DNA from 3 places in the Exiguobacterium sp. ZWU0009 genome. Region 1 is predicted to be linked to each of the others. Evidence: riboswitches for the same ligand, from Rfam matches in the RefSeq annotation. Region 1 holds a riboswitch; each other region holds the start of a gene.
The links. A riboswitch is a leader RNA that binds a small molecule or an ion and turns the genes downstream of it on or off. The one in region 1 is predicted to bind lysine.
Positions count from the first base shown of each region.

Region 2: linked by a shared signal. The riboswitch ahead of L985_RS16415 (Na+/H+ antiporter NhaC family protein) and the one ahead of L985_RS01310 (amino acid permease) in region 1 are both predicted to bind lysine.
Region 3: linked by a shared signal. The riboswitch ahead of L985_RS02800 (aspartate kinase) and the one ahead of L985_RS01310 (amino acid permease) in region 1 are both predicted to bind lysine.

Region 1 is NZ_CP018057.1:219,869-222,143, reverse strand. It holds gene L985_RS01310 (amino acid permease) at 1-921, opposite strand, end outside; lysine riboswitch at 1,053-1,241, opposite strand; gene L985_RS01305 (MarR family winged helix-turn-helix transcriptional regulator) at 1,407-1,862, shown strand; gene L985_RS01300 (diguanylate cyclase) at 2,000-2,275, shown strand, end outside.
Region 2 is NZ_CP018057.1:3,175,023-3,177,297, forward strand. It holds gene L985_RS16410 (uracil-DNA glycosylase family protein) at 1-331, shown strand, start outside; lysine riboswitch at 424-602, shown strand; gene L985_RS16415 (Na+/H+ antiporter NhaC family protein) at 714-2,275, shown strand, end outside.
Region 3 is NZ_CP018057.1:539,162-541,436, reverse strand. It holds gene L985_RS02800 (aspartate kinase) at 1-852, opposite strand, end outside; lysine riboswitch at 965-1,142, opposite strand; gene argH (argininosuccinate lyase) at 1,213-2,275, opposite strand, start outside.

The sequences.
Region 1 (2,275 bases):
GACAGCGTTCATGAGTGCTGCTGAGAACGCAAGACCTGCTTTTTCAAAGACGAGCGTAAACGGACTAACCGCTACGTCCGTAATGTCATTCGAAACCAAGTTCGGACTCGTATACGGAATGAGCATTCCGATGACGAAAATCGCGAAGACGTAGAAAAGTAAGATACGCCAGAAAACTTGTTTGACTGCTTTAGGAACGTTCTTTTTCGGGTCTTCTGACTCACCCGCGGCAATCCCGACGAGCTCCGTTCCTTGGAAACTGAATCCAGCAACAAGAATGATTCCGATGACGGCAGGAATCCCACCGACGAACGGTGCATCGCCAAGAGCAAAGTTTTTAAAGCCAACCGGTGGCTCCGATGTAAAGACACCGAAAATCATCGCAACACCGACGACTAAGAAGACGATGACGGTAACGACTTTAATCATCGCGAACCAATACTCCGCTTCCCCGAATCCTTTAACGGAGAAGTAGTTCAAGCCAATCATGAGTAAGAGGAACAAGGCACTGAAATAAAATCCAGGAACATCCGGGAACCAATACGTCATGACGATTTGTGCTGCGACGAGCTCGACTGCGATCGTGACTGCCCAGTTGTACCAGTAGTTCCAGCCGAGTGCAAAGCCGAATGATGGATCGACGAATTTCGTTCCATATGTCGAGAAGGATCCAGCGACCGGCATGTACGCTGCCATTTCACCAAGACTTGTCATTAGGAAGTAGACCATCAGACCAACGATTGCATACGATAGGAGCGCACCACCTGGTCCTGCTGCTGCGACGGAAGCACCGGACGCAATGAAGAGTCCTGTTCCGATCGCTCCACCGATGGCGATCATTGACATATGACGGGCTTGTAATCCACGTTTTAATCCTTCTGCTGTCGAATCTGTTGTTTGTTTCACATCTAGATTGTTCATTTCGTTCGCTTCTCTCTTTAATAAATTTTTGAGAGGACACTTTTTGAATGAAAAAACAAAAAGCGCCCTCATCTTCCAGATGGAAGATGAGAACGCAACATAATAAAATGGATGCGCCTCATTCTACCGTCGTGAAAGATAGCTCTCCACAAGTAGGTGATACCCGACTTGTGACAGTATTAGACCTATTTGATCTAATCCCAATCAATCATCTTCAAAGCGATGATTGATTTCGGCAATTCTTCCTTTCAGGTCACCTCATCTGTCGCTTGACGACATCCGTAACCGTACTCTTAAGAACTGCAACCTCCATCCCACTGGTTGAGTGAGAACTGAATTAAGTTAGTTATTACTACGCCATATTACACAAATCGCCACGAAATTGTCAATTGCCTTTTTCGAATATCAGGTAGTCGATGGTAAAAATCCGATATGTTTAGTACACTAAATGGTAGAAGTCCACTGAGAGAAAGGATGCTGCTTGCATGCCACAGGAACGTGATTTGCTAACTTATCGACTCGAGGAACAAATGCGTGTCATTCTTCGTACCCTGCGACGTGAACTTAACCGGCTATTTGAAGGAACGGCGACCCGGAGTGAGTTTTTCATCTTACGAAGCCTTTCAGAAAATGGTCCTCAGCGCCCGACGCTTCTTGCGGAACAATTTGAGCTCGCGACGAGTCAAGTCACTGCTTTGACGGATAAGCTGTATAAACAAGGATATGTCACCCGAACACGTTCGACGGAAGATCGTCGTTCAATCGTCCTCGCTTTGACGGAGGACGGTGAACGTGCATTTCGGGATCTCGAAATCGTCCGGAAAAACTATTTACAAGATCGCTTCGGCACATTGACAGAAGAAGAGCTTGAAACGATGGTTCATGTTTTTAATAAAATTTTACAGACGATGGATGAGGATACACTTACTTCGTCTTCTTAAAAACGGTAGATTTTCTACCGTTTTTTCTATTTTATCTAAAGATTTCCCTCTGTCTAACCGTTATCTACTTGAGTATACTGGAAGTATATATATGGAAATCTGTTAGCTGGGGGAGTTGGGAGGATTTGTTGTCCATCATGAATCAATTCATCATTAACTTTTGTCTACTGTTTACAACGATTACTCTCTTGTTCTTACCGTTTCGAAATCAACCGCGTATTTCATTGAACTCCAAATGGAGCATTCGACTTATACTCGGAGCGGTCTGTGGTCTGGTTGCGGTTTTATTGATGTTCAATGGGATCCAAATCGATGTCGCCCGTGTTGATTTACGTATCGTTCCCGTCGCGATCGCCATGCTGTTCGGTGGTTTTCCAAGCGCCATCGTTGCGGGTGCGATGATCATTGGGACA
Region 2 (2,275 bases), 300 kb from region 1:
GACGTCGCTGTTAAAGCAACCCGTCTTTTATCGCGAAAAGAATTACTCGGGTCATCAACCGAAAATCAGCCGTAGTCCTTTGCTAAAACATTATGCAGAAGAACACTTCGTCGCTGAAATCAATCAGCTACGCGAACCGGCGCTATTGATTCCGCTCGGTCGTGTCGTCGAGACACAAGTCCGTGGGTTGATTCATGACGGACGAATCGAACAGCATCAGCTTCTTTCGGGATTCCCTCATCCCTCTGGTGCGAATGGTCATCGAAAAAAACAATTCGAAGAAAACCAAGCCTATTTGATGAAACAGCTCATTCAACATTTTGCTGAATAAATAACTTTATCTTAAATTATCAGAATATATGGTTGAATCGTTTCTGAATTACATGATAAAGTGTCCATAAGAACAGAATATGACTATTCTATCGATGAGGTAGAGGCGCGATTTCAATCAGTACTTGGTCCGAGGATGACAACGAAGACGACTACAGGAAAGGTGACATCGCCGAAATGACAGTATGTGTCTAACATATCGTCGTTGGTCGATTCGGGAAACACCCGATCGATTGCCATACATAGTACTTGTATGGAGCGCTCCAATTCGGCTAAGAAAGACGCATCCAGCGAGGGTGTCGGCTTTGTTGCCGGTGCCCTTGCTTTTTTTGTGCCGCGGGGTCTCATCTTTAAGCCATTTATTAAAGAGGAGGATATTTTTCATGGTCAACTATTCAGATTCCATCATTGCCCTTGTACCTGCTTTACTAGCTATCTTATTAGCCATCTTTACACGAAAGGTCGTTCTTTCGTTAGGTGTCGGCATTCTCGTCGGTGCCCTGTTACTCCACCGTTTTAATCCGATCGATACGATAACCTATCTCGGCAAGAACATCTTCAGCCTGTTTTGGGCGGACGGTGCCTTGAACGAGTGGAACGTCTTATTACTTGTCTTCTTGTTATTGCTCGGCGTCCTTTCCACGCTCATTCAGACATCAGGTGGCGCTCGTGCCTTCGGTGAATGGGCTTCTACGCACGTCAAAACGGCGCGTGGTGCACGCTTAGTCGCCTTCGGACTCGGTATCTTGATTTTCATCGATGATTACTTCAATAGTCTTGCTGTCGGAAACGTTAGTCGTCCGTTAACGGATCGTCGTGGTGTCTCACGAGCGAAACTTGCCTATTTGATCGACTCAACAGCTGCGCCTGTTTGTGTCATCAGTCCGCTTTCGAGTTGGGGCGCATTCATCATCTCCATCATCGCCGGTATCTTAACGACGCACTCGATTACGGATTACTCAGCGTTTAGTGCCTTCATGATGATCGTTCCAATGAACTTCTATGCGATTTTCGCGTTACTTTTAACACTTTACATCGCTTACTCTGGCGTCTCTGTCGGACCGATGAAACAGCATGAACGTCGTGCCGCGAAAGGTGAACTTTTTGATGCATCAAAAGGAACACCGATGGGGATGGCAAAAGATGTCAACGAACATACGAATGGAAAAGTACGGGATCTCGTCGTTCCGATCGTCGTTCTCGTCATCGCTACGATCAGTGCGTTGCTCGGAACAGGTGCTCAGGCACTTGCTGCCGACAATCGCCCGTTTACTTTAATTGGAGCATTTGAATCGACAGACGTCACACGTTCACTCGTCGCAGGTGTCGTCATTAGTTTAATCGTCGCTTTCCTGATGCTGATCGGACGGAAAATTCCGGGTCGCGATTACCGGGTAAGCATCGTTGCTGGTATGCGTTCGATGTGGCCAGCAGTCGTGATTCTGTTATTCGCTTGGACGATCATCGCTGTCATCGGTGACATGAAAACCGGTGACTATCTTGCAAGCTTCGTCAGCAACTCGATTTCTGCTTCGTACTTGCCATTCTTGTTATTCTTGATTGCCGGCTTGATGGCATTCTCGACAGGAACAAGTTGGGGCACATTCGGGATCATGTTGCCAATCGGTGCGGATCTCGTCATGGCTGTCGATGCCTCACTCTTGTTACCGACGCTTGCTGCCGTTCTTGCTGGATCTGTCTTCGGTGACCATTGTTCACCGATTTCCGATACGACGATCCTCAGTTCGACAGGGGCTGGATCACATCATATCGACCACGTTACGACACAGTTACCGTATGCGCTAGTCGGTGCCGTCACTGCAGCAGTCGGTTATTTAGTCATCGGTTTCACGGAGTCTTCGGTCTACGGTTTCATCGGAGCTCTTGTCACATTCGTACTCTTCATCGTCGTCTTGAACGTTCTCTCAAAAAAAGGAGAAACCGC
Region 3 (2,275 bases), 320 kb from region 1:
GCGGTTTGATAACAGTTCGAAGATATCGGCTACTGCTGCATTCGTTTGCGGTACGTGTTTGATTGATACCGTCAAAACGTTCTTCGTGACACTGACACTCGTCACCGCTTTTTGTTCCATTGTTTCCGTCGCTTCCATGATCCATGTTCCCCTTTTCGATTCAAGTGTTTTCCCGACGAAGATGTGTACGCCGTATTTTTTTCCTAGTTCGACACTCCGCATTTCCATGACCTTCGACCCGAGGGCGCTCATCTCCATCATCTCATCATACGAGATGTGCGGAATCGGTTGAGCAGCAGCATGGATTCGTGGATCAGCTGTATAGACACCGTCGACATCCGTGTAGATTTCACACCGTTTATCAAGGACTGCCGCAAGCGCAACAGCCGTCGTATCCGATCCACCACGTCCGAGCGTCGTGACATCACCGAGTTCGTTGACCCCTTGGAATCCGGCGACGATGACGACATCGTACGTTTCGAGTTTTTGTCGTAACAGATCTCCATCAATCTGTTTGATCTTACTTTTCGTATGCACGCCCATCGTGCTGATTCCTGCTTGAGCGCCTGTTTGCGATAACGCTTTGACACCGAGCGAGTTGAGGGCGATGCTGAGTAATGAAATCGTCTGTTCTTCTCCGATGGCAAGCAGTCGATCGAGTTCTCTTCGCTCGGGGCGATCTGTGATGGCTTGCGCCTGAGCAATCAAAGAATCTGTCATCTTGCCCATCGCCGAAACGACGACGACGAGTTTTTCACCTTCGGCTGCGCGACTCTTCAAATAATTCGCAATAGACTGAATCTGTTCGACAGTCGCAACCGAGCTTCCACCAAATTTAAGTACAGTTGTCACAATCCTATCTCCTTTGTCCCGATACAGAAAAAAACGACGGGCCGGTAGGAGCGTTCCTACGGCCCGTCGTTATCACGATCGGACAAACGAAGACAAAGTCATTCGTTCTTTTACGTAAGATAGCGCTCCGAAACATCGGTTTCGGCAGTACAACGGATCTTAACCGTTGTACCAGCAAATGAGAAGAAGCATCTTCTCGTTCACTTCGGCGGACTTCCCCTTTCACATCATTCAGCATGCTTGCCTTCAAGAATGATGCTACTCATGTCATCCGCGCCTCTATCTGTCGGTTGTTAGTTACAGTTATAGCAGACATCTTTTGTTAAATCCAGTCATTTGACTGATTTTTTTCAAAATCCGTCAATTTGCAAGATGCTGTTTTGCGAGTTCGAGTTGCTCCGACACGGCAGCAAACCCTGTTCCGCCGTAGCTAGTCCGGCGTGCTACTGCTTGAACCGGATCGAGGAGCGGATAGACGTCTTCCGTGATATCAGGATGGAACGTTTGATACGTCTCGAGGTTCAAATCCTTCAGGAAACAACCGTTCTGCACACAGTAAAGGACGGCTTTACCGACGATTTCATGTGCTTCCCGGAATGGTATGCCTTTCGTCACAAGGTAGTCGGCGAGTTCCGTTGCATTCGAGAAGTCTTGCATTGTCGCCTTCTTGAGCGCTTCGGTCTTAAACGTCGCGGATTCAATCATTCCAGTAAAAATTTGAACGGATTGGAGAACGGTATCTGCTGTATCGAAGACCCCTTCCTTATCCTCTTGCATGTCTTTGTTGTAAGCGAGTGGTAATGCCTTCATCGTCGTCAAGAAGCCCATCAGATTGCCGTAGACGCGCCCCGTTTTCCCACGAATCAATTCAGCGAAATCAGGATTTTTCTTCTGTGGCATCATGCTCGACCCTGTCGAGAAAGCATCAGACAACTCGATGAAGCCAAATTCTTGCGATGCCCAGATGATGATTTCTTCACAAAAACGCGAGAGATGCATCATGACGGTCGAGGCGATCCCGAGGTATTCGATGACGAAATCGCGGTCGGAGACAGCGTCGAGACTGTTCGGATAGATTGACTCAAAACCGAGCAACTCGGCAGAACGGAAACGATCGATTGGGAATGTCGTCCCCGCGAGCGCGCCTGCCCCGAGCGGTGATTTCCGGATCCGCTTTTGATTATCCGTCAACCGTTCGACATCACGTTCGAACATCCAGAAATAAGCGAGCAAGTGATGCGCAAGCGAGATCGGTTGTGCCCGTTGCAAATGCGTATAACCTGGCATGACCGTCTCGATATGTTGCTCAGCTTGTTCCGTGATAACCGATTGGAGCTCGCGTAATGCCGTCGTCAACGCTTCAACATGTTGTTCCATCCATAGATGTAAATCCGTTGCGACCTGGTCATTTCGGCTCCGTGCC